DNA from 4 places in the Bradyrhizobium sp. F1.4.3 genome. Region 4 is predicted to be linked to each of the others. Evidence: predicted binding sites of a transcription regulator. Region 4 holds the regulator's gene; each other region holds the start of a gene.
The links. Region 4 encodes LexA, which represses DNA repair genes until DNA is damaged. Its sites were predicted from a motif close to TGTTCNNNNTGTGTTCNG; they were not measured.
Positions count from the first base shown of each region.

Region 1: the regulator LexA is predicted to act here: its motif matches at 5,165-5,182, upstream of recA (recombinase RecA).
Region 2: the regulator LexA is predicted to act here: its motif matches at 3,718-3,735, upstream of ABIB73_RS13690 (YifB family Mg chelatase-like AAA ATPase).
Region 3: the regulator LexA is predicted to act here: its motif matches at 3,746-3,763, upstream of uvrA (excinuclease ABC subunit UvrA).

Region 1 covers NZ_JBEPRN010000005.1:60,710-68,262, forward strand. Annotated here, with positions in the region: gene ABIB73_RS16755 (hypothetical protein) at 21-251, shown strand; gene ABIB73_RS16760 (hypothetical protein) at 2,001-2,198, opposite strand; gene ABIB73_RS16765 (DUF5343 domain-containing protein) at 2,277-2,978, shown strand; partial or broken gene ABIB73_RS16770 (IS1 family transposase) at 3,357-4,260, shown strand; gene ABIB73_RS16775 (hypothetical protein) at 4,422-4,877, opposite strand; gene recA (recombinase RecA) at 5,275-6,363, shown strand; gene ABIB73_RS16785 (hypothetical protein) at 6,463-7,458, shown strand.
Region 2 covers NZ_JBEPRN010000003.1:348,169-355,721, forward strand. Annotated here, with positions in the region: gene ABIB73_RS13665 (type II and III secretion system protein family protein) at 1-286, shown strand, start outside; gene ABIB73_RS13670 (CpaD family pilus assembly protein) at 343-1,080, shown strand; gene ABIB73_RS13675 (CpaE/TadZ family protein) at 1,077-2,366, shown strand; gene ABIB73_RS13680 (tetratricopeptide repeat protein) at 2,388-3,164, opposite strand; gene ABIB73_RS13685 (PilZ domain-containing protein) at 3,321-3,566, opposite strand; gene ABIB73_RS13690 (YifB family Mg chelatase-like AAA ATPase) at 3,794-5,332, shown strand; gene ABIB73_RS13695 (hypothetical protein) at 5,462-5,929, shown strand; gene ABIB73_RS13700 (ATP-binding protein) at 6,054-7,553, shown strand, end outside.
Region 3 covers NZ_JBEPRN010000001.1:387,078-394,630, forward strand. Annotated here, with positions in the region: gene gyrA (DNA gyrase subunit A) at 1-1,092, opposite strand, end outside; gene ABIB73_RS01980 (DUF2306 domain-containing protein) at 1,261-1,659, opposite strand; gene ABIB73_RS01985 (single-stranded DNA-binding protein) at 1,857-2,354, opposite strand; gene ABIB73_RS01990 (outer membrane protein) at 2,912-3,595, shown strand; gene uvrA (excinuclease ABC subunit UvrA) at 3,860-6,838, shown strand; gene ABIB73_RS02000 (hypothetical protein) at 6,888-7,211, shown strand; gene ABIB73_RS02005 (DUF5615 family PIN-like protein) at 7,183-7,338, opposite strand; gene ABIB73_RS02010 (DUF433 domain-containing protein) at 7,342-7,553, opposite strand, start outside.
Region 4 covers NZ_JBEPRN010000001.1:511,834-519,386, reverse strand. Annotated here, with positions in the region: gene ABIB73_RS02615 (ComEC/Rec2 family competence protein) at 1-2,211, shown strand, start outside; gene ABIB73_RS02610 (GAF domain-containing protein) at 2,221-3,156, opposite strand; gene ABIB73_RS02605 (hypothetical protein) at 3,351-3,785, opposite strand; gene ABIB73_RS02600 (hypothetical protein) at 3,978-4,181, opposite strand; gene lexA (transcriptional repressor LexA) at 4,371-5,072, opposite strand; gene ABIB73_RS02590 (molybdopterin molybdotransferase MoeA) at 5,249-6,460, opposite strand; gene ABIB73_RS02585 (hypothetical protein) at 6,695-6,901, opposite strand; gene ABIB73_RS02580 (HAD family hydrolase) at 7,059-7,553, opposite strand, start outside.

The DNA.
Region 1 (7,553 bases), on a different contig from region 4:
TTTCGCCCGAGGCAATCTGAATGGCCGCGCAGCATTCCAGGTTGATAGCCTTCTCTCAACTCCTGGCCATCTTTGAGATGCTTCTGTTCATCGCTGCCGGACTGTCAGCGATTGCCGCCTGCCTGATTGGGAGCCATCCGGCGGGCGGGCGAGAGGCCTTTTTCGCGTTAGCTGGGTTGGCGGCAGGTGGCGAAGCGGCGCTCGATGTTTTGCGCCGCCTCGTTGCGAGGCGAGGAGAGGCCACCAGGTGAGGCGGCCTCTCGTCATGTCTATTTCTGGGCCAACGCCCTAGTGGCAAGGCTTCCCCACCATCTGGGCGTACCTGCTGTGGCAGCCGTCATGCAACTGCCACTTCTTCGTAATTTTTGGGCCGGCTTTCGGAGCGCACGACGTCTGCGCTTGCGCCGCCACCGGACCAACGAAGATGAAGAATGCTAGGGCGATCCTGACAACTGACTTCATCGCTCCTCTCCCCAAGGCTGTTCGAACGAGACGTTCTGTAGCGCTACTAATGTAAGCGTTACATATTGTAGCGTTCAATTCAAGCCTGGGAGATTCCCCAAATTCAACTTGGGACACCCGGGGCCAAATACGGACGCCCCCAGATTTGGGGGCTGTCCCAATTGGGACAGCCGCTACGGCAGATGGGCACACCTAAGATTGTGGTTTGTGTTCGGAAACGGACCGACAAAATCCTGGAGTCGTCATTTGCTGTATGCGTGGCCGGACACTGCTGCGGCCATAAGGACGGCCCCAGCGCTCGCCTCCAGCCCCCCGAGCCTGGGGCCGCTTTTTGCGGCGACAGGAAATAAAAATGCCGCCTGACGTTGAAAACGATCGCTCGGCAGCGCTGTTCCAGCCCCGGGAGGGCTGAGGCGGCCTTACTTTTTTGGTAGCAGTCCCAGGACGAACCATTGAGCCGGGAACAGGGGAAAGAACAGCGCTCCCCAGAAGAACCAAATGCGCCTGGACCGGCCTCTCTCTGCCGCGAAGTTGGCGGTTACGCGCCCGCACCAAACCATCAACCCGATAACGACTAAGCTGAACATGATCGAGGCGAGCATGGGTGAGGGCTCCTGCCGATGTCCGTTGCCTATCATATAGGATTGCCTGTCGGCAGCGATGGCCACGCTCCAAAATCGAATTGGGACACCCCAAGATTCAATTTAGGACACTTGGGTTAGGACACTTGGGGTCGAATACGGACAGTACCAAAATCCGCGTGCTGTCCTAATTAGGACACCCGGAACTCTGAATTAGGACACGGTGTTTTGTGACAACTGGATGGCAATGAGTTGCGCGCGTACTGAGTAAGCGCGACTGTGAAGAGCCCCAGTCCCGCCAGCCCCGGACTGGGGCTTTTTCGTCTCGCGGGAATTAAAAACGCCGCCTGCTTAAATTAAGCGCAGGCGGCGGCTTACCAGCCCCGAGGGGGATGATGCAAAACCCCGGTGAAGATTAGTCTACATGGACTAATTGAAGGTTCAATGTTCCTGATTCGGAACACCCGCGCGGAAGGGAATTAGGACAAGCGTTTTTTGTCCGTGCAAAGAACGGCTGAAGATCGCCATTACGCTTTGGCCTCTGCCCTGAATTGGTGACGGGAGCACTCGGATTCTCAAACTTATGCGCTTGGGCATCGAATTGATCCCGGGTGTGGGTCTTCTCATCTTCCAAAAATCCGGGTACTGGCCTGTTTTAACTCCTAGTGGCCTAGTTTGAATTTGGCAGTGGCCTAGTTTGAAAACTGACTGACTGGTTTCAGCGGGCTGCACACTTCGCGACAATTCGGTAAAAAGTCGGAGGACGGTTGTTATATGCGTTCGTTGGTAGCGTCGTGTAATCGTCGACAGCTACTCCAGCCGCAGCGGCCTCACACTTTGCTTGGTCCGGAAAGTCGAGGAAAGTCGTGCTCGTGCTGACCCCGCCAGTATTCGCGTTAGCGGCGACTATAACCACCAATATTAGGGTCCACATTTTGCCCCTCCACTAAGGCCGCCTCAGTTGGCGGCCTCTTTCATTTTGACGTCGGCCAACGGGAAGCCAACCTCGATACACGCCTCGGGGTGGCGGATTGCCTCCTCATATTTGGCTTCTGAGCAACAATAAGCCGTTTCACCCTCTAGCCGCACCAAAGCGAGCGCGTGAAACTGTCCGTCCGCGCCCCGCACAGAGACTTTATGATTTTTCGGAGTCATTCTGATTTCTCCCGCTTGACTTTCTGCGTGGCTGCATTTATTAAAATAGCCACGCAGAACCGATCAGGACATTTCACCATGAATGATAAAGCCAAGGCTCTCTCGCCGCCATACGCTACATTCAGCGCTTTCATAAGCTTTATCAATAAGTTGCGCGACACGACCGTTCCCAGCCGGGTCGATCCTTCGGTGTTCGGTAACGCATCTGGCAGCTTGGCCTACAGTATAATCGCTTCGCTGAAGTATCTCAAGCTAATCAATGACAACGGTTCCCCCACGCAGGATTTCATTGCACTGGTCAAGGCGTCTGATGATGCGCGGCCGGCACTGTGGAAGAAAATCATGGTGGCGGCCTACCCTTCGCTTTTGTCAGGGGAAGTCGATCTGACCACCATTACGGCTGGCCAGTTCGATGAGCATCTTCGCAAGGAATACAACGTCCAAGGCTCGACGGTGGACAAGGTGGCCCTGTTCTTCGTGGCAGGCGCCAAATTGGCTGACATTCCCCTCTCGGGTTTGTTGCTGGCGCGCAAGCCGGTTGCCACCTCAACGGCGGCGAAAAAGAGCGTGAAGCAGCGCAAGCGGCCTGATGCCGGAGACGATGAGAATGAGGACGGCGAGCCAGATCCGCCCCCTCCGCAGACACAAAAGGCGCTTGAATATCAACTCATCGACTTGATGTCGGAGCCAGATATCGATGGCGACGTGAAAAATTCAATTTGGTCGCTTGTGCAGTATCTCACTGCGCGAAAGGCCAAGAAGGCATCCGGAGAAGCCTGATGGGCCTCTCCGCAATTGAGGAGCAAGTCTTGACTAGGAGGGACTGAGCCCCCGACGCGCTAGCCGAGCTAGGGGGCGTAAAAAGGAAGGGCCGCTGCGCCAAACCTCGGGGGAGGAACGCAACGGCCCTGCAATCGGCTCTCGCTTCTCAGGGATCGTCTAATGGTAGGACACCCGCCCCTACAAGTGTGGAGATGTCGGTCCGAGTCCGGCTCCCTGAACTACCGAATAAGCGGGACCGCCGTGGTTGCAGCCTCAGCGATCCCTAGTCACCCACCCGAGATTGCGCCCCGGGCCAGCGACCAAACTAGAATATACGCTTTGCAGAGGGGCTTTTCTAGAGTCCCCGGGGCCAATCCTAACGAGGATTGCGCCCACATGAACGCCCTGTCCCGAGAGAAACAAGTCGAAGTCATCGCCGCGCTCTGTGAAGGCGTCGGCATCCGCACCGCCTCACGCCTCACCCGCGTCAACCGTGGCACCGTCGCCAACCTGGCCCTCCGGGTTGGCCTTGGCTGCATGGAATTGCACGACCGCATCATGGTCGGCGTGCGCACCGAACGCCTTGAGCTTGACGAGCTGTGGAGCTTCGTCGGCAAGAAGCAAAAGAACGTCCAGCGCCACGAGATCAACGCCAAGGGCGATCAGTATGTTTTCATCGGCATGGCCGGGACGCAGAAGGCAATCATTAGCTGGGGCGTCGGCAAACGGAATGCCGAAAGCACCATGGATTTCCTGCATGACCTCCGCAGCCGCGTCATTGGTCAGCCGGAAATCTCAACGGACGGCTTCCACCCTTACCGCGTAGCGATCCGCGACGCCTTCGGCCCGAATGCTTCCCATGGCGTGATCGTAAAGACCTACAGCGTAACCAACCTCGCCAAGGATGCCGTCACCCGCTACAGCCCTGCTCAAGTAATAGCGGTAAACCGTGAGGTAGTATCAGGCGATCCCGAGCAGTACGTCTCAACCAGCTACGTCGAACGCCAGAACCTTTCGCTGCGCATGGCGTCGCGTCGGTTCACGCGGTTGACCAACGGCTTTAGCAGGAAGCTGGACAACCACGTTGCGGCCGTCGCGCTGTACGTCGCGCATTACAATCTATGCCGCACCCACGAGGCCCTGCGCACAACGCCAGCGAAGGCGCTGGGCGTGGCGGAGAAGGCTTGGACGGTTGCCGCAGCTTGTGGACGCCGCGCTTGCTATGGCCCCTGCGCTGCCCACTGAGACCCCGCCAGATCGCCGCCGAAAGTTCACGGTAATCCACGGCGGCAAGTCATGAATCACAAATGGCCAATTCATCACAAAGATGAATCGGCCACTTATAATCATTGCATTTATTTGGTGCCCGTGGCTGGATTCGAACCAGCACTGTCAGCTTATCTCATCCGACACCGGAGTATCAGTCCGGCGTGTCTACCAATTGCACCACACGGGTCTAACTCAATTATGGGGAGGTGAGCTATTCGCCTCCCCATTTTCGTTTTCAAAGAACGCTGCTTGGCGCGGCGGTTTCGGATACCAGAGACCATTCCGCTGCCAGATTTTTTTGCTCATCTTCAAACGCCGCAGGCAAGTCCGCACGGTGCGTTCTGGAATCTGGGCATCAACCAATTGAACCGCCTTGACGACATCAACGCCTTTCTTGCCGGGAGATGCATTGATGCAATCCTCCACGACTTGAATGGCGATAGATGCGGGCCTGCCCGTCTTACGAGGCTCAATGGCGTGGCGGGGCTCAATCACGACATCGGCCTCGAATGCCGTGGCGAGGCTAGCTGATTGCTGCACGGCGTCAGCGGCCCGCTTTATTGCGATGCAGGCGTCCTCCCAGCCACGCCGATAAGCTGCCTCTTCGGCGGCTTCAATCAGTCGGGCGATTTCATCTTTCGGGTTCATGGCCGTCCGCACGAATCAATTTAGATCGTGCTCAAGCTTAAGCGCGCCGTTTTTGATTCGCCACGCAAAGTTTAAATCGTAAATCGAAGTCAGACTTAAGATGTTGATTTATATACCTTAAACTTGTCCGTGATCTGTTGATAACTTCTCCGAAGCAACGACTTGGAAAAAATTTCCAACCCAAAGAAGGCGACGCCGCCTGCAAATTCGGGTGCGTGGCGTCAACCGATTCGTGGCCTACTTTGAAATCCCGAGTGGCCTATTTCGGCCAGTACCAAAATCCGCAAAAGAACATATTGCGAACTTGGAACAAATAGGGTACATTGCTTTTATCGACGACCCGCCTCGCCAATCGTTTGTCCCGCACCCGAATCCTCGCCATAAGGAGCACGACCCAATGTCCACCACTGCGCTGCGTATCGTCGAAGGATCTTCCATGGACAAGAGTAAAGCTCTGGCCGCCGCGCTCTCCCAGATCGAGCGCCAGTTCGGCAAGGGCTCGGTGATGAAGCTCGGCAAGAACGACCGTTCGATGGATGTCGAGTCGGTCTCCTCGGGCTCGCTGGGGCTCGATATTGCGCTCGGGATCGGCGGTCTGCCGAAGGGGCGCGTCGTCGAGATCTACGGGCCGGAATCCTCGGGCAAGACCACGCTGGCGCTGCACACGGTGGCGGAAGGGCAGAAGAAGGGCGGTATTTGCGCCTTCATCGACGCCGAGCATGCGCTCGACCCGGTCTATGCGCGCAAACTGGGCGTCAATATCGACGAACTCCTGATCTCGCAGCCCGACACCGGCGAGCAGGCGCTGGAAATCTGCGACACGCTGGTTCGCTCCGGCGCGGTCGATGTGCTGGTGATCGACTCGGTCGCGGCCCTGGTGCCGAAGGCCGAGCTCGAGGGCGAGATGGGCGATGCGTTGCCGGGTCTCCAGGCGCGGCTGATGAGCCAGGCGCTGCGCAAGCTCACCGCCTCGATCAACAAGTCCAACACCATGGTGATCTTCATCAACCAGATCCGCATGAAGATCGGTGTGATGTACGGCTCGCCGGAAACCACCACCGGCGGCAATGCGCTGAAGTTCTATGCCTCCGTCCGCCTCGACATCCGCCGCATCGGCGCGATCAAGGAGCGCGACGAGGTGGTCGGCAACACCACGCGCGTCAAGGTGGTGAAGAACAAGCTGGCACCGCCGTTCAAGCAGGTCGAGTTCGACATCATGTACGGCGAGGGCGTCTCCAAGATGGGCGAGATCCTCGACCTCGGCGTCAAGGCCGGTCTCGTCGAAAAGTCCGGTGCCTGGTTCTCCTATGACAGCCAGCGTCTCGGCCAGGGCCGCGAGAACTCGAAAGCCTTCCTGAAGGCCAATCCCGACATCACCGCCAAGATCGAAACCGCGATCCGTCAAAACTCCGGCCTGATCGCCGAGCAGATTCTCGCCGGCAGCCCCGAGCGCGACGCCGACGGCGAGGAGCCGGCGGACGAGTAAGCCTGAACGCGAAGAGTTTTCGCGAGGAGCGGGCGCTGAGGACGTTGAGTTGCCGACGTCGTCAGTGCCCGTTTCGTTTTGCGTGAGGGCACCTCGGACATGAGGCGTGTAATCCTGACCAGTTCGTCCGGCGTTGGTCTCATCCACGCCCACCGCGCGGAAATGGTCGTCCCGCTTATCTTTCGGTTCGTGTCGGGACCGCTGCCCACGTCGTACCATCTTGATCAATATCTCAACGGTCGCATGTACCCACGCGATCCCGAGGTGCATTGGTCCGACCTCGTCAGGCGATCCTCCCAGACGGGTCTTGCGCATAAGAACACTTGGCTGGTCTGGTTCTGTGAGGCTTACGGTGTCGATCGCATCGAGCTGTGGTTCGATCCTGAACCCAACAGTCAATTGCTATTGATCTGGATCCTCGACTATCTGCGTTCTCGCCCATCGATGGTCGAGCGTCTGCGACTGCGGCTGGTCGATTTCGATTTGATCGGAGCCGATGTCGCGGAGCTTCGCGATCGTAGCGTGCGGGAATTCGACGTCACGGAGCGCGACTTCGAGATCGCCCACATCGCCTGGGAGGCCTATCGGGCGCCAACGCCGGAGCGTTGTTTCGGACTGCTCAGTCGGCAGTTTCCCAAGTTCCCCTTTCTGAAGCCGGCGATGGAAGAATTGCTGGCCGAACTGCCGTCGCCGGTCACGGGATTAGGCGCGACGGAAGCGCGGCTTCTAGAATTGATTGCGAAGGGCCACAACCGCACCAAGGAGCTGTTTCAGCCGGGCGGGCTGCTCGAAACGCGCGTGTTCGACCAGTGGGAGTTCGGCCCGTTGCTCGAAGGGCTCGCATCCGGCCCGATGCCGGCGATCGCTGGTCTCGATCCGAAACTCGCGACGCTCGCTCCGCATGATGCGCGAGGCCGCAACGCCGCGTATCGCCGGAGCCGGCTGTCGTTGACCGAGTTTGGCCAAGCCGTCCTTGCGGGCCGGGAGGACTTCCGCCACCACAATCCGATCCGACGCTGGTGGGGTGGCACGCTGCTGACCAACGAACGGCTGTCGCGGTGGGATGCGCAAAGCCGTTCGCTGGTTGCACCGTAAGTCGAAACCGCAGGGTGGATTAGCCGAAGGCGTAATCCACCACTGTTCGTCTCCGCGGAAGCTGAAGTGGTGGGTTACGCCAGCGGACTGCGCTT
Region 2 (7,553 bases), on a different contig from region 4:
GCAGGCGATCAACGGCCTGCCCGGCGTCGACCAGGTGCCGATCCTCGGTGCGCTGTTCCGCAGCCAGGACTTCGTCAACAACGAGACCGAGCTGATGGTGATCGTGACGCCCTATGTGGTGCGCGCGGTCGCCCAGAAGGAATTGTCGCGGCCGGATGACGGCTTCGCGCCGTCGTCGGATGCGCAATCGGCGCTGCTCGGCCGCATGAACCGCCTCTATGGCATTGCGCGCCGCGTCGATCCGATGGACGGCAACCAGGGCGATTTCGGCTTCATCATCGACTGAGACGAACGGACGGTTTGGCGAACGGGGCAAGACACGGGGCAAGTGGGGACAGGCCGATGACGAAGACGACAGATGATCGACGTCGCAATTTGCGCATCGCGCTCGCACTGGCGGGGCTCTCCGTCATGCTGGGTGCGTGCAACACCACCGGCGAGGTCGTTACCACCCAGACGGTGCCGACCGACTATCGCCAGCGTCACCCGATCGCGGTGCAGGAAGCCAAGCGCTCGATCGTGATCTTTGTCGGCAAGGCCCGCGGCGGTCTCTCGGCCGCGCAGCACGCCGACGTCACCGGCATCGGCCAGGACTGGGTGCGCGAAGGCACCGGCTCTGTCATTGTCGACGTGCCCGTCGACACCGCGAACTCGCGCGCCGCAGCGGCGACCTATCACGAAATCCGCGCCGTGCTCGGCGCCAGCGGCGTGCCATCGCGCGCCATCGTCCAGCATCCCTACCGCCCCGAGGATCCCGCCCTGCTGCCGACCATCCGGCTGAGCTATTCCAGGATCGCCGCGGTCGCCGGCCCGTGCGGGCTGTGGCCGGAGGACATGGGGCCGTCCATCCTCGACCCCGGCTACAATGAGAACCGGCCCTATTTCAATCTCGGCTGCGCCACCCAGCGCAATCTCGCGGCGATGATCGACAATCCCGCCGACCTCGAGCAGCCTCGCGCCGAGACGCCGGCCTATACCGCACGGCGCGACATCGCCTTCGACCGCTACCGCAAGGGCGCGGCGACCTCGACCACCTATCCCGAGGCTGACAAGGCCAAACTCAGCGACACAGGCAAATGACAAGCGTCCACGACGAAGAAGCGGACGATCCGCAGCACCCCGACGAACACATTGCGCCGGTACCCCGCATCTCGGTGCAGGCGTTTTGCGAGACCGAGCAGACGCTCGCCGCGGTGACCGCGGCAGGCCAGGACCGCCGTCTCGCCAAGGCGCATCTCACCGCAAAAGACGGCGGCCTTGCCGCGGCGATCGAAGTCTATGACACGATGCCGACGCCGAACGTGATCGTGATCGAATCCGACGGCACGCGCGACATCCTCGAAGGGCTCGACGATCTCGCCGGCGTCTGCGATCCCGGCACCCGCGTGGTCGTGATCGGCAATCCCAACGACACGGCGCCCTATCGCGAGCTGGTGCGGCGCGGCGTCAACGACTACGTGATCGGGCCGGTCGAGACCATCGACGTGGTGCGCTCGATCTGCAGCCTGTTCTCGGCTTCGGAAGCCATCATCACCGGCCGCGTCATCGCGGTGGTCGGCGCCAAGGGCGGCGTCGGTGCGTCCACCGTCGCGCACAACGTGGCCTGGACCATCGCGCGCGACCTGGCGCTCGATTCCGTCGTGATCGACCTCGACCTCGCCTTCGGCACCGCGGGCCTCGACTACAACCAGGACCCGGTTCAGGGCATCGCCAACGCGGTGCTGTCGCAGGATCGGCCGGACACGGCGCTGATGGAGCGCCTGCTCTCCAAATGCACCGAGCGCCTCAGCCTCCTCGCTGCGCCTGCCACCCTTGACCGTGTCTATGATTTCGGCGCCGAAGCTTTTGACGCGATCTTCGACACGCTGCGCATGACCACGCCCTGCATCGTGCTCGACGTTCCCCACCAATGGTCGGGCTGGACGCGGCGCGCGCTGGTCAACGCCGACGACATCGTGATCGTGGCCGAGCCCGATCTCGCCAACTTGCGCAACACCAAGAATATGCTCACCGTGCTCAAGGCGGCACGGCCGAACGACCGGCCGCCGCTCTACTGCATCAACCAGGTCGGCATGCACAAGCGGGCGGAGATCGACGTCAAGTCGTTTGCCAAGACCATGGAGAGCCAGCCGCTCGCGGTGATCCCGTTCGATTCAAAGCTGTTCTCGACCGCGGCCAATAACGGCCAGATGATCGCGGAGGTCTCCAAGAGCCACCGCACCACCGAGCTATTCCAGAACATGGCAAACCGTCTCGCCGGACGTGGCGAGGTGAAGAAGCCGAAGCGCTCCCTGCTCGGACCACTCCTGAAGAAGTTGAAGGGCAGATCCGGACGCCCATCTGCACCACATCGCAAGGCATCGTAAGCGCGAGCTAACTGCGGCGGGTTACTTCTCAGCCCGCTGCTGTTGCTTCTTCGTCAGCAATTGGCGCAGTGCCGTGACCTTTGCCGCAGCCTGATCCGGCGGAAGATCGGCCTTCACGATGGTCTCGGCCTCGGCCTGCTTTCCTTCCAGTCCCAGCACCAGCGCGAGATTGGCCCGCACGCGCGAATCCGCCGGGTTGCGCTCGTAGGCGCGGCGCATGGTTTCCTCTGCCCTGGGCAGATTGTTCTGGAGCAGATAGGACAGCCCGAGATTGGACAAAACCTGCGGTTCGTCCGGCACGATCTTCAGCGCGGTCGCATAATATTGCTGCGCTTCCTCGTTGCGGCCGAGCTGGTCGAGCGCCGCGCCCTGTGCCGACAGGATGCGCCAGTCGGGATCCTCGGGCGTGTGCGCGCGGCTCAGGACATCGAAGGCCTGCTGGAAATTGCCGCTGTCGGCGAGCGCGCGGCCGTAGCCGGCGAGCAGCGCCTTGTTGCTGGGATGGGCGAGCACGGCCTGCTCGAGCACCGCGACCGCCTGGGCGCGCTGGCCGGTCTGGCGTAACGCCTGGCCGTAATCGAGGGCGATGTTGGAATCGCTCGGCTTGGCGCGATAGCGCTCGCGCAGGGCGTCCATGTCCGGTTTGGCGTCGGCCCTGGCCATGGATTCCGGCTTGCCGCCGAGCGCGCCGGTGACGTCCTCAAGGCTCGTGGTCTGGCAACCGCCGAGCACGAGCACCAGAAGCGCGGGAAGCAGCAATCTCGCCGGGGGAGAGGCAAGGGACGAACGCTTGGACATACTCTGATCACTCGGCGACTGATCAGGGATGCTTACCGATTAACGCTAAATTCCCGTTAAGGACGCGCATCGGGTCTTTAGTTTGAGCATGATCTTTCCGGAAAACCGCTGCACATTTTGCGCTAACGCGGCCCTTCGGGTCCGGATCATGCTCGTCTAGTCGGTGAATTCCGCGCCGAATTCGCAGCCGATGCGCCAGCGCAGGCGGCACTGGCGGGAGTAGTCGGGCGCGAAGATGATCGTGAATTGCGGCGGCACTTCCAGGAATTCCGCCACCACTTTCACGCCCCCATCCGAGATATCCGTAATCGTGCAGTCCCTCGGCAGCGAACCCGCGCCGAAATGAATCTTGGCGAGCCGCGTGCACACCCGACGTTCGCTTCTGCGGCGATTTGCAAGCATTTGAATTGTTCACCCGTTAGATCACGGCCCATCCCGCACCCCTAGGAGTAGCGAACATTCGTTGGGATGTGCTGAGCAGGGCCGCTCGCATTCGAGGCATAGTGTCTGCGCCCTGTTTACGATTGATTAGGGCTTGCCGGGCCTCCGGGAATGTTCCCGTATTGTTCTTGCAGAGGAGATCGAGCTCTGCTACCCTCGATTGTGCGAGAGGGCAGGCTGGTTCGGGCATGGTTCAGCGGGTTTCTACCGTTGCATTTGAGGGGATCGAGGCCCGCGCGGTCGACGTGCAGGTGCAGGTCGCGCCGGGCCTGCCGGCGTTTGCCATCGTCGGCCTTCCGGACAAGGCCGTGTCGGAAGCGCGCGAGCGGGTTCGCTCGGCGCTGATCGCCTCGGGGCTGGCGTTGCCGGCACGGCGGATCATCGTCAACCTCGCGCCCGCCGACTTGCCAAAAGAAGGTAGCCATTATGATCTCCCGATCGCGCTCGGGCTGATGGCGGCGATCGGCGCTATACCGCCGGACGCACTGACGGGTTTTACCGTGCTTGGCGAACTCGGCCTCGACGGCTCGATCGCGCCGGTTGCCGGCGTTTTGCCCGCCGCGATCGGCGCCAATGTGCGCGAGGAAGGATTGATCTGTCCCGCCGCTTGCGGCTCGGAAGCAGCGTGGGCGAGCCCGGACATCCAGATCATCGCCGCACACTCGCTGATCCAGATCGCCAACCACTTCAAGGGCACGCAGGTGCTGTCGCGCCCGGTGCCGAAGGTGCATGAGGCCCCGGCCTCGCTGCTCGACCTGCGCGACATCAAGGGCCAGGAGAGCGCCAAGCGGGCGCTCGAGATCGCGGCCGCCGGCGGCCATCATCTGCTCATGATCGGCGCGCCCGGCGCCGGCAAGTCGATGCTGGCGGCGCGGCTGCCCTCGATCCTGCCGCCGCTGTCGCCGGGCGAGCTGTTGGAGGTCTCGATGATCGCCTCTGTCGCCGGCGAGATCGAGGGCGGCGCGCTGACGTCGCGGCGCCCGTTCCGCTCGCCGCATCACTCCGCCAGCATGGCGGCACTCACCGGCGGCGGCGCGCGGGCAAAGCCCGGCGAGATCTCGCTCGCGCATCAGGGCGTGCTGTTCCTCGACGAGCTGCCGGAATTCGACCCGCGGGTGCTGGATTCGCTGCGCCAGCCGCTGGAGAACGGTGAGGTCTCGGTCTCCCGCGCCAACCATCGCGTCACCTATCCGGCGCGCTTCATGCTGGTCGCCGCGATGAATCCCTGCCGCTGCGGCAATGCGTTCGAGCCGGGCTATGCCTGCAAGCGCGGCCGCATCGATCGCTGCACCGGCGACTATCAGGCGCGCATCTCCGGCCCGCTGATGGACCGCATCGATTTGCGCATCGAGGTGCCGGCGGTGACCGCGGCCGATCTGATCCTGCCGCCGCCGGCGGAAGGCTCCGCCGAAGTCGCGGCGCGTGTGGCGGCGGCACGCGATATCCAGCTTGCGCGCTATGCGGATGCAGGCCTGCCGCAGGTCCGCACCAATGCCGAGGCGCCGGCCTCGGTGCTGGAGGAGATCGCAAAGCCCGACGCGCAGGGCGCCAAACTGCTGCGTGATGCCGCCGAGACCATGCGGCTGTCGGCGCGCGGCTATCACCGGGTGCTGCGGGTCGCGCGTACGCTCGCCGATCTCGACGGCGCCGACAAGATCGGCCGGCTGCATCTCGCCGAAGCGCTGTCCTATCGCGCACTCGCGGAGGATGTGCGGCAGATGGCGTGACGGCCGCGCGCATCAACCCGGCGGTAACGAGTTTCCTTTACCCTCTGCAAACCATAAGGCCCAAGAGCTACGTACGTGAGTTCCCGTATGAGTTTGCCGGGGCCTGGCGAGTCTGGCGAGTAGAGTGTCATGTTGCGTTTCAAGATCCTGGCCTCGGTGGTTCCCCTGTTGGCGGCTGCGGTGTTTGCCCGCAGCGAGATCGGATCGGTCTCGCATCCCTGCATCGCTATCGGCGAGACCTCGGTCGAGCTCGCATCCCTGTTCTGGACCGCCGGCATCCAGGTCGCCTTCACCGACGATCCTGCGCAGGCGACGGTGCGGGTGCAGATCACCGACGACGCCGACGTCGCGGATTTCGCGGTGGTCGATGACGGCGCGAGCGAGGAGCCAAGCGCCTGCCAGGGCAATCCGTCGACGCGTCTGGTCGCGATTTCCGGGCAGCCGGGCGGTGACCGTCCGACGATCTATCTATCCAGCGAGGGGCCGGCCGACTACCGCATCTATGTGCGCTCGAAGACGTTTTCGCAGCGCGAGGCCGCGGCGCTGATCGTCGGTGCCCGCGGCGGCCAGCGCCACCTCCAGGCTGCCTCACTCTGAGCCGTTAACATCTCGTCAACCCTGTTTCGAGGCGGCCTCCAAACCTCAAACTGTTCGCAAGGTCGGTGGGGACATCGTCGCGGGCGGCGATTGCAGGGTTATATAAGAGTCGGGGTCGGTGACGATGGGTCGGACGTTCCGGATCAAGGTGCGCATGCGCCGCTTCAGGCGCCGCCACCCGAGAATCTCCTTTGCGATCCGCTCGTTCATGATCTTCTCGGCGACGTTCGGCGGTGCCTATGGCTTCGTCTCCGGCAGCCGCTCCGAGAATTCCGGCTACGATCCCAATACCTTTGCGATCGGCGCGAGCTTCCTGTTCGCCCTCGCCTGCCTTGGCCTGGCGACACTCAGCATGCGGCTGCGCTTCGTCAACAGGCGGCTGCGGTCGCTCGCCGCCCACAACGAGGCGCTGATCGATCGCAATTGGGAGCTGAAGGAGGCCGAAGAGCGCGCCCGCAGCCTGTTTGAGTCGCAGGGCGATTTGATCGTGCTGCGCGACCACCAGGGCCGCATCACCTTCGCCAACGACGCCTTTTGCGCGCTGGCCGCGCAGGCGCGCAGCGCGCTGGTCGGCACGCGCTTTGATTTTGACGTGCTGGAGCAGGGCGACAGCGCACGCGAAAGCAACGGCACACGTATCCACGACCAGAAGATCGCAACGCCCGTCGGGGCGCGCTGGATCGCCTGGCGCGAGGGCTTTGTGCGACACGATGCCGGCCAGCCCGCCGAATTGCAGAGCGTCGGACGCGACGTCACCGACCGCACCGAGACCGAGCGCGCGCTGTCGGACGCACGCGATCAGGCCAATGCCGCCAACCGCGCCAAATCGCGCTTCCTCGCGATGGCCTCGCACGAGATCCGCACCCCCCTGAACGGCATCATCGGCATGGGCGGGCTGCTGCTCGACACCACGCTGACGCCGGAGCAGGCGACCTATGCCAAGGCGGTGAAAACCTCCGGCGAAGCCTTGATGGCACTGATCGAGGAGCTGCTCGACTATTCCAAGATCGAAGCGGGCAAGCTCGATCTCGACCAGCGTCCTTTCGCGCTGTCGACCTTGATCGAGGAGATCACCGAGCTGCTGGCGCCCCGCGTGCAGGCCAAAAATCTCGAGATCGCGGCTTACATCGACGAACGCCTGCCGCTCGAGGTCACTGGCGATGCCGCGCGGCTGCGCCAGGTGCTGCTCAATCTCGCTGGCAACGCCATCAAATTCACCGCGAACGGTGGTGTCGCGCTGATCGTCGAACCCGGCATCTGGCCGAACGAGATCAGCTTTCTGGTGCGCGACACCGGCATCGGGATCGCGCCCGAAGCGCAGACGCGCATCTTCCGCGAATTCGAGCAGGCCGACGAGCGCGTCGCGCGCACCTATGGCGGCACCGGACTGGGGCTTGCCATCAGCGAGCGCATCGTCAAGCGCATGGGCGGCCGCATCATGCTCACGAGCGAGCCCGGCAAGGGCTCCACCTTCGAAATCGCGATCCCGCTCGCGCCATCGCAAGGAGACGCGGGACGGACGGCGTTCCCGAGTCCCGACCTCACCGGCAAGTCGATCCTCGTGATGGCCGACGGCATCGAAGCATCGCTGATCGCGCGGCGGCTGGAGCGCTGGGGCGGCCAG
Region 3 (7,553 bases), 120 kb from region 4:
GACGAAGATGGCGAGCAGGTCTTTCAGATTCATGATCCGCGGCCGACCACTGTCGAGCGCCACCATGTTGACACCGAAGCTCGTCTGCAGCGGCGTGAATCTGTAGAGCTGGTTCAGCACCACGTCGGGCACGGCGTCGCGCTTCAGCTCGATAACGACGCGGAAGCCGTCGCGGTCGGATTCATCGCGCAGATCGGCGATGCCTTCGATCTTCTTCTCCTTGACCAGTTCGGCGATGCGCTCGACCATCGTCGCCTTGTTCACCTGGTACGGAATCTCGGTGACGATGAGCGCCTCGCGCTCCTTGCGGATGGTGTCGATCGTGACCTTGCCGCGCATCACGACCGAGCCACGGCCCAGATGGTAGCCGGCGCGGATACCCGCCCGTCCGAGAATGATGCCGCCGGTCGGGAAATCCGGTCCGGGAACGATGTTGATCAGTTCGTCGATGGTGAGCGCGGGATTGTCGATCAGCGCCACGCAGGCATCGATGACCTCGCCGAGATTGTGCGGCGGAATGTTCGTGGCCATGCCGACTGCGATGCCGCCCGCACCGTTGACCAGAAGGTTCGGGAACTTGGCCGGAAGAACCGACGGCTCGGTCTCGTTGTTGTCGTAGTTCGGCTGGAAGTCGACGGTGTCCTTGTCGATGTCGGCCAGCAGGGCCAGCGCCGACTTGGTCAGCCGCGCTTCGGTATAACGATAAGCGGCCGGCGGATCGCCGTCGACCGAGCCGAAATTGCCCTGGCCGTCGATCAGCGGCACGCGCATCGAGAAGTCCTGCGCCATACGGACCATGGCGTCGTAGATCGACTGGTCGCCGTGCGGATGATACTTACCGATGACGTCGCCGACCACGCGGGCGGACTTGACGTACTTCTTGTCGGGCGTGTGCCCCTGCTCGTGCATCGAGTACAGGATGCGGCGGTGCACCGGCTTCAGTCCGTCGCGGGCATCAGGCAACGCACGCGCCACGATCACGCTCATGGCGTAATCGAGGTAGGACTTTTTCATCTCCTCGAAGATCGAGACGGGGCGAATGTCCGAGGGTTGCGCCGGCTGGTCGCCGGGCTTGTTGTCGTCGTCAGCCAAGGGGGAATCCGGTGAGTTTTTATCTGGGAATCATATAGCGCATCGCCCCCCTGATAACCACCCTTGCAAGCTCCAGGGAAGCGCTTTTTCCGACTGTTTTTCCAGAGACTTACGCACTCCGCGCCGCCATCAGAAACGGGCTCCAAATCGGCCGCCGCAAACCGCCCGTCAGGCCCCGAAAATCACCCGGTGCATGATGCGCCCGGGCACCAGCGTGAACAGGCCCGCCACCACCAGCGCACCCGCGAACAGGAGGATCATGATGCGCCGGTGAGCGGCGACGCGATGGGCGTGGGCGCGCCATACCGCCAGCGGAAGCATTACAAGCGTGAAGATCGACAGGAGGTGGATCGGGCTGAACGGCCCCGCCAGGCGGATCTGGTGGATCCAGAACGAGGACGCGGCCACCAACGTCATCAGGGCCACCCAGATCCAGCCGACCGTCCGGTGCGGCAGCGTACCCTTGGGGGCCGCGAACTGGACGAGGCCGAGCAGGAAGGCCGCCATCGCGGCGAAAGCATGCAGCGGGATGGCCGGAGCAGCCTCAAGCAACGGCGCAAGGCTCATGCGGGGCTTCCTCCAAATCGACCGGCAACCCATGTAAACAGGATTAACATAAAGTTAATACCATTCACATGACAGCCCGTCAAAACCTGAAGGCAGCACAAGACGTAAGCCGGGAAAAACCGAGCTTTACCCGCAAATTGGTAAGAAATCCTGCCGCATCACGCGAGCAAGGCGACGGTCAGGACGAGGCGCCCACCTCAGAACGGGATGTCGTCGTCCATGTCGCTGTTGCGGCCACCACCACCACCAGCGGCCACCGGCCGGCGCGGCGCGCTGCTGACGGGACCGGACGAGCCGAAATCGCCACCCGGCTCCTCACCAAAGCTGCCGCCTCCCCCGCCGCCACGGCCATCGAGCATCGTGAGGGTCGAGTTGAAGCCCTGAAGCACGACCTCGGTGGAGTACTTCTCCGCACCGCTCTGGTCAGTCCATTTGCGCGTCTGGAGCGCACCTTCGACGTAGATCTTGGCGCCCTTTTTCAGGTACTGTTCGGCAACCTTGCAGAGACCTTCATTGAAGATCACGACACGGTGCCACTCGGTCTTTTCCTTGCGCTCGCCGGTGGCCTTGTCACGCCAGGTCTCCGAGGTGGCAACGCTCAAATTTGCAATCGGCCGCCCATCCTGGGTGCGGCGGATCTCCGGATCCTTGCCGAGATTTCCAACCAGAATGACCTTGTTGACGCTTCCCGCCATCGCCGCTCTCCACTCCAATGCCACTGAATTCATGAGGCCGGGCCGCGCCCCGCGGTCCTCTTCAGCCTGTTGACGCGACCCTATACGCTTGCGCGGACCGATCAGCCCATCAGCCCTCGGGTTATCCCCACATATAGCATCGGCCCAAGCTTTGTTCCAGATTTGTTCCAGCGAGATTTTAATGCCGAATGTGCTCCGGCAACTTCGCCGGCGCACCACCTGGCGTTGCTGCACGCTCCGAGCGGATCAGCCAGGACGTCGATATCCACCTCATCCGCGTGAACTTCGCTGGGGTGGCCCGGTGATCGCGAAGTACCGATATCCCTCTGACATCACTTGAAAATCGAAAGCCGGCTTCGTGTCGGCCCTTTTGCTGCGTGCTCCCCGCGGGAATTAATAGGACAGTGAGTGTTACATTATGCGTCTGTTGTGACTTTTGAGAGACACAACTTGCAGCTTCAGTGGTGTAAGCACGACATCAGTTGGACCAACGCGTCCGATGCCCTTCCGATCGTGGAAGGCCAAGAACAGAAACCGGGACTGGGATTAAGTTGAAAATGAAGAAGGTTTTGTTGGCTTCGGCCTGTTTGTTCGCTCTCGCTGCTCCGGCTTCGGCCGCCGATCTCGCAGCACGCCCCTACACCAAGGCTCCGGTGGCTGTGGCCTCGGTCTACAACTGGACCGGGTTCTACCTCGGTATCGTCGGTGGCGGCGCCTGGGAAGACGCAAACAGCCCCAGGATGCAGGGTGGCTTCGTCGGCGGCACCGCCGGTTACAACTGGCAGACCGGCAACGTCGTGTTCGGCCTCGAGGCCGACGGCGCCTGGGCTGACGTCAGCGCCTCGGCGACGGGTCCTGTCGCTGTCCCCGGCTTCGGTGTTGTGAGCACGACGCTGAGCTCGAAGACCGATGCGATGGGCACCGTGCGCGGCCGCATCGGCTGGGCCGTCAACAACGTCCTGTTCTACGGCACCGGCGGCTACGCCTGGATCGACAACAAGGTCAGCATCAGCGCGCTCGGTGTGACCGCGTCGGACAGCAAGTGGCACTCCGGCTGGACCGTCGGCGCGGGCGTCGAGGCGTTCATTGCTCCGCAGTGGTCGATCAAGGGCGAGTACCTCTATCGCAGCCTCGGCGGCGAAACGTACTTCGGTGCCCTGCCCACCGGCACGCTCAACTTCCACACCGTGCAGGTCGGCGTAAACTATCACTTCGGGGGCCCGATCGTCGCGAAGTACTGAGCTTCGTCTCCAACGCCACAGCGTTACGGAAGGCCGGCCTCGCGCCGGCCTTTTTGTTTGGCGGCACGTTCCGCCCGTTCCTGCTGCCAAATGCCGCCAGCACGCCAACAATCCGTTGACGATTCGCAAGTCGCACTGGAAATCCGTCCCCGTTCTTCCTACGTTCGCCGGCATACCCATCGGCGCCGATCCCGGTTCCGGGCAAAGCGCGCCTTCAACCTTGGCGCGATCGCGCGCCTTTGGGATTCCTTGAGGACCACCAGGATGGATGAAGTGATCAAGGCGAAGCGCCAACAGCAGAACGCGGGAGCATACCTGCGCGCAATTACGATCCGTGGCGCGCGCGAGCACAACCTCAAGAACATCGACGTCGAGATTCCCCGCGACAAGCTCGTGGTGTTCACGGGCCTGTCCGGCTCCGGCAAATCCTCGCTCGCCTTCGACACCATCTATGCCGAAGGCCAGCGCCGTTATGTTGAATCGCTGTCGGCCTATGCCCGCCAGTTCCTGGAGATGATGCAGAAGCCGGACGTCGACCAGATCGACGGCCTGTCGCCGGCGATCTCGATCGAGCAGAAGACGACCTCGAAGAACCCGCGCTCCACTGTCGGCACGGTGACCGAGATCTACGACTACATGCGCCTGTTATGGGCCCGCGTCGGCGTACCCTATTCGCCGGCGACCGGCCTACCGATCGAGAGCCAGACCGTATCGCAGATGGTCGACCGCGTGCTGGCGCTGCCCGAGGGCACCCGCCTCTATCTGCTCGCCCCGGTCGTGCGCGGCCGCAAGGGCGAGTACAGGAAAGAGCTCGCCGAATGGCTCAAGAAGGGCTTTCAGCGCGTCAAGATCGACGGCACCTTCCATGAGCTCGCCGAAGCGCCGACGCTCGACAAGAAATTCCCGCACGACATCGACGTCGTGGTCGACCGTATCGTGGTGCGCGCAGACATCGGCCAGCGTCTCGCCGAAAGCTTTGAGACCGCGCTGAAGCTCGCCGAGGGCCTCGCCGTCGTCGAGTTCGCCGATGCGCCGGCAGCAGCGCCGGCGGAAGAGAAAAAGAAGACCGCAAAGATCCACGACAAGAGCGGGCCCGAACGCATCCTGTTCTCGGAAAAGTTCGCCTGCCCGGTCTCTGGCTTCACCATCCCCGAGATCGAGCCGAGACTCTTTTCTTTCAACAACCCCTATGGCGCGTGTCCTGCCTGCGGCGGCCTCGGCGTCGAGCAGCATGTCGACGAGGACCTCGTCATCCCCGACAAGGAGATGACGTTGCGCAAGGGCGCGATCGCGCCCTGGGCCAAATCGTCATCGCCTTATTACGTGCAGACGCTGACCGCACTCGGCAAGCACTACAAGTTCACGCTCGAGACCAAGTGGAAGGACCTCGCCAAGAAGACGAAAGACGCGATCCTCTACGGCTCCGGCGAGGACGAGATCAAGTTCTCCTATGAGGACGGCGTCCGCTCCTACGACACCAAGAAGCCGTTCGAGGGTGTCATCACCAACATCAACCGGCGTTATCGCGAGACCGAAAGCGAGTGGGCGCGCGAGGAGCTGGCAAAATATTTCCACGATGTGCCCTGCGGTGCCTGCAACGGTTTTCGGCTCAAGCCCGAGGCGCTGTGCGTCAAGATCGGCGGCAAGCATATCGGCGAGATCTCGGAGCTGTCGGTGAAGGGCGCCGGTGCGTGGTTCGAAACCGTGCCGGAGGCACTGAACACCCAGCAGAACGAGATCGCCGGCCGGATCCTCAAGGAGATCCGCGAGCGCCTGACCTTCCTGCTCGATGTCGGCCTCAACTACCTCACCCTCTCCCGTTCGTCCGGCACGCTGTCCGGCGGCGAGAGCCAGCGCATCCGCCTGGCCTCGCAGATCGGCTCCGGCCTGACCGGCGTGCTCTACGTGCTCGACGAGCCCTCGATCGGCCTGCACCAGCGCGACAACGCCCGCCTGCTCGACACGCTCAAGAGACTTCGCGACCTCGGCAACACCGTGATCGTGGTCGAACATGATGAGGATGCGATTCTCCTGGCCGACTATGTCCTTGATATCGGCCCCGGCGCCGGCATGCATGGCGGCAACATCATCGCCGAAGGCACGCCCGCCGAGATCATGCGCAATCCGAAATCGCTCACCGGCAAATATCTCACCGGCGAGCTCGAGGTCGAGGTGCCGGAACGGCGCCCGCCGAACCATCGCCGCACCATCAAGGTGGTGAACGCGCGCGGCAATAACCTCAAGAACGTCACGGCGGAGATTCCGCTCGGCTTGTTCACCTGCGTCACCGGCGTCTCCGGCGGCGGCAAGTCGACGCTGCTGATCGACACGCTCTACCGCGCCATCGCCCGCAAGCTCAACAACGCCAGCGAAGGCGCCGCGCCCCACGACCGTATCGAGGGGCTCGAGCACATCGACAAGATCATCGACATCGACCAGTCGCCGATCGGCCGTACCCCGCGCTCCAACCCTGCGACCTATACCGGCGCCTTCACGCCGATCCGCGAGTGGTTCGCCGGCCTGCCCGAATCCAAGGCGCGCGGCTACGAGCCCGGCCGCTTCTCCTTCAACGTCAAGGGCGGCCGTTGCGAGGCCTGCCAGGGCGACGGCGTCATCAAGATCGAGATGCACTTTTTGCCCGACGTCTACGTCACCTGCGACGTCTGCAAGGGCAAGCGTTACAACCGCGAGACGCTCGAAGTCCTGTTCAAGGGTAAGTCGATTGCGGACGTGCTCGACATGACCGTCGAGGAAGCCGCCGAGTTCTTCAAGGCGGTGCCGCGCGTGCGCGAAACGTTTCAGACCCTGCACCGCGTCGGCCTCGACTACATCCATGTCGGCCAGCAGGCCACCACGCTGTCCGGCGGCGAAGCCCAGCGTGTCAAGCTCGCCAAGGAGCTGTCAAAACGCGCCACTGGCCGCACGCTCTACATCCTCGACGAGCCGACCACCGGCCTGCACTTCCACGACGTCAAGAAGCTGCTGGAAGTGCTGCATGAGCTGGTCGCACAGGGCAATACGGTCGTCGTGATCGAGCACAATCTCGAGGTCATCAAGACCGCCGACTGGGTCATCGACCTCGGCCCCGAAGGCGGCGACGGCGGCGGCGAGATCGTCGCCTGGGGCCCGCCGGAAGACATCGCCAAAGCGCCAAGGAGCTATACGGGGAAGTTCCTGGCGCCGGTGCTGGCGAAGGCGCGGAAGCCAAAGCGGAGGCGCGCGGCGAGCGAGGCGGCGGAGTAATCTCCGTCGGCTTGAGCGACCGAGATCAAGCCACGGTGGAGTGATCTCCATGCCGAGCAGAACCTACACGCTCTTTCGCAACGCCATCCTCGCTGAGCAGCAGGTGACTTGTGTCTACGAGGGTCGCTATCGCGAGCTCTGCCCGCATATCATCGGCACGAACAAACGCGACGAGGAGGCTGTGCTGGCCTGGCAGTTTGCCGGCGAGAGCAGCGGCCTGCTGCCTCAATGGCGATGCCTGAAACTGGCCAATGTCAGCGACGCCCGCGCGCGCAACGGCCGCTGGCACGAGGGTGGCTCCCACCGGACCACTCAGACCTGCGTCGGCAATATCGATCTCGACATCAATGTTCACGTGCGCAAGTTGCGATGAATCGCCGGATGACTTCGACATCACTCAAGCTGGCAGCGAACTCGGCGACGTAAAGGACATCGTGACCGGCGCTCCGCAACTCTCGAACCAGAGAGGCTGTGACGCACTCGTCCGCCAGCCAGCGCACGATTCAGCGATAAATGATGTCTTCATCGGCCAAATAGTCGGCCGCGAAGGCCTGCGCCGCCCGAACGTCGTCTGATGTGAGACGCGGATGCTCCGAAATGATGGCTTCAGTCGTCATCCCGGCGCCAAGTTCGCGCAGCACCAGTTCGACCGGGACACGCGTGCCACGGATAACAGGCTTGCCGTCCATGATCGCCGGGTTGATTTCGATCCGCT
Region 4 (7,553 bases):
TCGGCCGGCGGCTTTGCGCCGGCGGGCTTTGGCGTTTGGCCCGCGCTTGTCGAGACGCTGCGCGAATGGGCGCGCGCCGAGGCCGGCGCCGGGCGGCTGTTCCCATGGGTGCCCGTCGCCTTCGGCTGTGGCATCGCGCTCTATTTCGCCGCCGATCATGAGCCGGTGCTCTGGGTCGTTGCTGCGACGGCGGTCGCACTGATGCTCGGCGCCGTTCTGTTGCGGCGGAGCCGGCTGTTTGCGCCTACCATCATGATCGCGGCGGTCGCGGCCGGTTTTGCGATGGCGACCTGGAAGACGGCGCGCATCGGTCACACCGTGCTGGCAAAGCCGCTCTATTCCGTGTTGCTGTCGGGCTTCGTCGAGACCCGCGACATCCGCGAGCGCACCGACCGTTTCGTGCTGCGCGTCACCGCGATGGAAGCGCAGCGCAGCGACGTCAAGCTGGAGCGCGTCCGCCTCTCCGTGCGCAAGGGCACCGCCCCCGAGGTCGGCAGCTTCGTGCAGTTGAGGGCGCGGCTGATGCCGCCGCTCTCGCCGTTGCGGCCCGGCAGCTACGATTTCTCCCGTGACATGTTCTTCCAGGGGATCGGCGCTTCCGGTTTTGCAATGGGTGCAATCACGGTGGCGGCGCCGGCCGAGACCGGGGGGATCAGGCTGCGCTACGCCGCGATGATGCAGGGACTGCGCGATGCGATTGACGCGCGCATTCGCGCGACACTCGACGGCGACAATCGCGCGATCGCGACCGCGCTGCTCACCGGTCGGCGCGATGCGATCACGACGCCCGTCAACGACGCCATGTTCATCTCGGGTCTCGGCCACGTGCTCTCGATCTCCGGCTATCACATGGCGGTCGTTGCCGGTGTCGTCTTCTTCGCGGTGCGCGCGCTGCTCGCTCTGATCCCGGGACTGGCGGGCGGCTTCGCCATCAAGAAATGGTCGGCGGCTGCGGCGCTGGTCGCGGCCGCTTTCTATCTGCTGCTGTCGGGCGCGGAGGTTGCCACGCAAAGATCGTTCTTCATGACAGCGGTGGTGTTGATCGCGGTGATGGTCGATCGCCGCGCCATCACCTTTCGCACGCTGGCGGTGGCAGCCCTGATCGTGCTTGCGGTCGCGCCGGAGGCTCTGGTGCATCCGAGCTTCCAGATGTCTTTCGCCGCCACGCTCGGGCTCGTGGCGCTGGTGCAAATCGGCATGCCGAACCTGTTCGCATCACCCGATCATTCCGCGACCGCGCGCATCGCGATGTGGGGCGGGCGCGAGATCGCGATGCTGTTCATGGCCTCGATGATCGCGGGTCTGGCGACCACGCCTTATGCCGCCTTCCACTTTCACCGTGTCACGCCGTTCGGCGTGCTCGCCAATCTCGGGGCGATGCCGGTGGTCTCGGCACTGGTCATGCCTGCCGGGCTGTTGGGATTGCTTGCCGCTCCCTTCGGGCTCGACGGCGTGTTCTGGTGGCTGATGGGGATCGGCATCGACTGGATGGTCGCAGTGTCGCGCTGGGTCGCGGCATTGCCCGGCGCCATCGGGCACGTCGGCGCCTTCGGCACCGCGCCGCTGATCGCGGCAAGCCTCGGGCTCGTCCTGATAGGCCTGTTGCGCACGCCTTTGCGCTGGTCCGGCGCGCTGGTGCTGTTCGTTGCGATCCTTTGGGGTTTGTCCGTCCGGCAACCCGATATCCTGATTGCCGGTGACGGGCAGAGCGTTGCGGTGAGGGGCAGGGATGGGCAGCTGCATCTGATCAGGACGAACAAGGACAGCTTTCTGCTCAAGGAGTGGCTTGCGGCCGATGCTGACTCCCGCGATGCCGGCAGCGCCTCGCTCGCCAACGACGTGTCGTGCGACGATTCAGGCTGCGTGACGCCGCTTGCCGATGGCCGCCTGGTCGCGCTGGCGCTGCGCATCGAGGCGCTGGCCGATGATTGCAGCCGCGCCGCGCTGGTGGTGACGGCCCGGCCTGCGCCGCCCGATTGTACGGCGATGGTGGTCGATCGGCAGCGTCTGGCGAGCCAGGGCGCGCTGGCGCTGACGCGGCGCGGCGACGGCTTTGCGGTTCAGGCGGTGAAGGCCAGGGGCGCAGATCGTCCCTGGTCACCGGCTACCGCCGGCGCGGGGGATTTCGACACGAGTCTTGCGCCGAAAGCGGTCGCGCCCCGCAACCGGGACGCTACGCCTGCGGAAGCCGATTTGCAGGCCGAGGATTGAGCGGACTGACTAAAGGTACCAGGCCAGCACGGCTTCGAGCCTTGCGCCGTCGATCACTGGCAGGACCACCATCCGGCTCAGTCCGGCCGCGCAAGCCTCCACGGCTGATCCGTCATGCGCAAGATCATCGTTGAGCGCGGGTATACCGGTGGCCCAGGCCCCGCCGATGCTGCCTTCGCCCCTGGCGATGGATTTGGTCGCATAGAGCGCGGCGAGGTCGGTCTGCGCACTGCAATCGCCGGCGCGAAACACCAGCGCCGAACGGGCCTCGTTCGGGACCCAGGTCTCGACGCGGCGCGCAATCGGCGTGGCTTGGGCGGAGAGGAATGTCAGGACCCAAGTCTGGTTGGTGCCGGTCCGGTAGGGCACGCCGACGCCGAGATTGATCCCGACCTTGGCGGCGTCCTCCCAGCGCAGAAAACTCTTTGCATCGTGCAGATCCCTGATGATCAGCGGCAGGCCCGCTTTCCAGGTGCGTCCGGGCAGGCCGAAGCCGCGGGGAAATTTGGTGTGGCGGGAGTTGAACTCGAAGATGTCGGCGCTGCCGTAATAGCCGTCGACGAGCCCCATCTCGTGCGAGACCTCGGCATCGTTGTGCCAGAGCTCGATCGCGCCGACATGCGCCTCGTCGCCGCCGCAGAGCAGCACCATGACGGCTTGCAAAAATTCGCCGGCAAACACCGGCACGGCCACGCCGCAGGTCAAGCCGGCCTTGAGAGCCTGATCGGTCCGCATGAAATAGGAGTTGGCGAATTTGGTGAGGATCACCGGGTGGCCGCTGGCCCATGCCTTGCCGGGAAGCCCCTGGTCATATCCGAAGCGGAGGTTCTCGCTCGCGGCCTTGAATGCGGACAGGCCTTCGCTGTAGAGGCCGCCGCCAAACTCCAGCCGCACGCGCGTCCGGTCAGGCACCCAGAGTTCAACGACGCGAATGAAGGTTTTCATCGAGCGTGTCCGCCGCCTCAAGCCGCGAACAGCATCGGCCATTTGGCAGCGGAGCGGACGTTCAAAATTCAGGCAGGGCAGCGCAAACTTCGTGCGGCGGGAGATAAAGAGACGCAAACCACTCCATCTCGCCGGCCTCGGCCGGCGATGGACATTTCAATCCTCGCCCCAGCCATGGCCGGGGGAAGGCTGCGTCAGCCGATCGGCAGGCGGGTGATCGTTGGCTGCCTGTCGGCGGTGATCTGCGGCTTGTGCTCGCGTTCGCCGACCGGCTGGGTTACCGGCAATTGCAGCACGGTTGCGCGCTGGCCTTCGACGAGCTGAGTCACCAGCACGTATTTGCCGTCGGGGAATTCGATCGCGTCATGATGGCGATCGGGAATGTGCGGATCGACCTTGCCGAACTTGCCGACGCGGGAGTTGATGGTGCGCGTCCAGATCCAGCGATTGTCGTAGCGGACGCTGTCGGCGAAGGCGAGCTCCGTTCCCGGCAGCAGGCAGACCGCGACGGACATGTCGGCTTCGGAGGCGAAGCCGCGCGTCGAGGTGCCGCGGAAGGTCGTCGTGACGATCGTCTCGCCGACTTCTGCGGGACGCGTCGCGACGGCATGAAGGCTATAGTCACACATCGGGTGCTCCTCATTCAGGATAGAGCACCCGCGCCTCTTCTGAGGCGCAGGCCTCTATCAGAGTGGAAGCCTGCAACCCTCTGCTTGGTTGTGGGCAAATCTGCGGCTTGGGTCCGCGAGCCACAATCACAATATCTTTTTCAAATGCACGAGGAACAATGCCTGCACTCGTGCATTTGGGGAGCTTCGACGTCAGCGGCCAGCAGGCGCCGACCAACCCGAATATTGCCAGGCCGGCTGCGACGGCCGTTCAACCGCATTGCGGGCATCGCGGAATTGCTCGCTCGTCGCCTGCGGTGCCTTGCGGGCATGGTGCTGCGACTGTGCGGCGAAGGCTTGCGACGCTGATGCTGCGATCAGCGCCACCGTGACTGTGCTCAGAATGATCTTGCGCATGGTTGTCTCCTCGGTCTCTCAAAGGCCTGCGAAGCGATGGATGCTTCGTGCGGCGTGCCGAGGATGTAGCGCCGGAGAGGGGGCCGGATAATCTGTGCAAAACCAGAAAGACTATCCAGCCGGAGCGGACAATCGTCCGCTCCAATCGTGAACGCGCGGCCGCCAGCCAAGCGGCCGAGCGCAATAGGCTTAATACTTCCGGTAAAGCCCGATCAGCTTGCCCTGAATTTTCACCCGGTTGGGCGGCAGGATGCGCACCTCATAGGCGGCGTTCGCCGGCTCGAGCGCGATCGAGGCGCCACGGCGGCGGAAGCGCTTCAAGGTTGCTTCCTCGTCGTCGATCAGCGCCACCACGATGTCGCCGGTATCGGCGGTCTCGTTGCGCTGGATCAGCGCCATGTCGCCGTCGAGGATGCCGGCCTCGACCATCGAATCACCGCGCACTTCGAGCGCGTAGTGTTCGCCCGAGCCGAGCATGTCAGGCGGTACGCTGATGGTATGGCTGCGGGTCTGCAAGGCCTCGATCGGCGTACCGGCCGCGATACGGCCCATCACCGGCACCGCGACGGGACGTTCGCCGTCGTCCGCGGGCCCGCTGGAGCTGGCGCGCACCTTGCCGAGGTTGCCTTCGATGACGCTCGGGGTGAAGCCGCGGCGGCTGCCGGCGGCGGCCTGGAGCTCGGGCAGCTTGATCACCTCGATGGCGCGGGCGCGGTTGGGCAGGCGCCGGATGAAGCCGCGCTCCTCGAGCGCGGTGATCAGGCGATGGATGCCCGATTTCGAGCGCAGATCGAGCGCGTCCTTCATCTCGTCGAAAGAGGGCGGCACGCCGCTTTCCTTCAAGCGTTCGCTGATGAACCGCAGAAGCTCGTATTGTTTGCGCGTTAGCATCTCGATCAAAATCCCCCGGTTGATGTCGTTCGGTTCCGAGACGTTCAATTCAGCGGCGAGCCGCTAGATGCTCGAAACAAATCATGAACGGACACTATATGTTCGATATGTGTTCCGCAACTGCTTAATTTACCGTGAACGCCGCAAAGTTCAGGGAACGCATGTGGTCCAGACGTTCAGGCGGGGAGCCGCAACACCTCGCAGGGCGAGCCTGTTTCAGCCTTCGGTGCAAACGGCGCGCGCACGAGAAGTGCCTGTGCCGCAGCGAGATTCGCGAGCAGCGAGGAATCCTGATGATTGACCGGAAGGGCGACGAGCGTGCCGTCGTCGCGCACCTCGAGACGCGCGCGAAGATAATCCTCGCGCTGGTCATTGGCGCCGACATCGCGGCCGAGCACGGCGCGCTCGCGGCGATGATGAATCACTTCGCGGCCCGACAGCGCACGAATCAGCGGCACCATGAACAGGAAACCGCAAACGTAGGACGACACGGGATTGCCCGGCAGGCCGATCACCCGCATCGTGCCGAGCCGCCCGTGCATCATCGGCTTGCCCGGCCGCATCGCGATCTTCCAGAACGCCATCGAGATACCTTCGGCATTGAGCGCCGGCTGGACCAGGTCGTGGTCGCCGACCGAGGCGCCGCCGGTCGTGATCAGGATGTCGGCGCCGGTCTCGCGCGCGCGGCGGATGCCCGCCGTGGTGGCCTCCAGCGTGTCGGCGGCAACGCCGAGATCGATGGTGTCGGCGCCCTCGCGGCGGGCGAGCGCGTGCAGGGCGTAGCCGTTGGAATAGACGATCTGGCCATGACCGGGCGTGGTGCCGGGCATCACCAGTTCGTCGCCGGTGGCGAGGACCGCGACCTTCGGACGGCGGCGGACGGGAAGCTGCGGATGGTTCATGCCGGCCGCGAGCGCGAGGTCGCGTTCCGTGAGCCTGGTGCCCTTGAGCAAGAGCATGTCGCCCTCGCGAAAGTCGATGCCGGCGGGGCGGATGTGCCGTCCGCGGATGGCAGCTTCCTTGATGGTGATGCGCCTGCCGTCTGCGACCGTGTCCTCTTGGATCACGACGGCGTCGGCGCCGTCGGGAACCACGCCGCCGGTGAAGATCCGTACTGCTTCGCCGGCGCCGACCGTTCCGGCAAACGGCCGGCCCGCCGCGACCTCACCGATCACCGTCAGCTGGGAATCGATCTTTGCCGCGTCGACTGCGCGCACGGCATATCCGTCCATCGCCGACATCGCCTGCGGCGGCTGCGTGCGCCGCGCCGCGACATCGCGCGCGAGCACGCGATGGAAGGCATCGTCCAGCGGGGCCGCTTCTTCGGACAGCGGCTCAGCGCCGGCAAGCACCGCGGCAAGCGCGTCAGAAACCGGCATCAAGGCCACGGGTGAAAACTCCTGCTTGGCGCCGTTCGGGCGAATGGGCGGCGAGAGTTCTAACCGAGTGCGGGCGCAGAGGCAAAGCAGCTGCGGAGCGGGATTACTCATCCTGCATCGCCGGCTCTGCATTGCGAGAGGCTGGCGTCAGGTCCGGCGCGGCACGATCCGAAAGACGAGACGGATCGGTAAGAGCGTGGCCAAGGCGAGGATGAGAATGACGCGCGCCATGGCCAGCATCGATCAACTTCCCGTCTGCTGGCCCGGACTGACGTCCGGCGCCACATCAGGAGCTTTGGGGCCCTGATCCCTGTCGGGCAGCGGATCGGCCTGGGATTTCAGGTCGGCGGCCTTGCTGATCAGCTTTGCCGAAAGGTCCGAATCGGAGGTGGTTCTGGCGAATTGGAGAAGGAGAAAGGCTTGCTTGGTGAGGTAGGTTTTGCCCAACACGATGATGCGTCCGTCCGTAGAAGTCCCGACGGACTCAAGAGTCCGGAAGCAGCATTCCGTTCCTGGAACTCCGTACAAAAATGCACAAAGTGTTCTGGTTCCTCATTTCCGGGTGAAATTGTTCCGGAATCGGCCGACTGGAGGGCCTCGCCAACGGTCAGATTCCCAGTGCCTTCAGCGCGTCGCCGACATCGCGGGGCGAGGTCACATGCACCGCGGTCAGCCCGCACGCCCGCGCGCCTTCGACATTCTCGGCAAGGTCATCGAAGAACACGATTCGCTGCGCCGGCACGCCGATCGCAGCCACGACATGGTCGAAGGCTTCCGCATCCGGTTTGCGCAGGCCGATGCTGGAGGACAGGTACACCTCGCGGAAATGGCCGAGGAGGTCGGCATATTCCTTCGAGAAATGGTCCACATGCGGCTGATTGGTGTTGGAGAAGGCGTAGAGCGGCATCTGCTTCGCCGCCCGCGGCAACAGCTCCGCGATATCAGGCATCTCACCCGCGAAGATCGCGTTCCAGCCTTCCAGGAACTGCGCATCCGAAATGCCGATCCCGAGTGACGCGCGCAGCGATTCGAAATAGGCCTCGTCGCTGATCTTGCCGACCTCGTGCAGCCGGTAGGCCTCGTCGCGCATATAGCGCGCGGC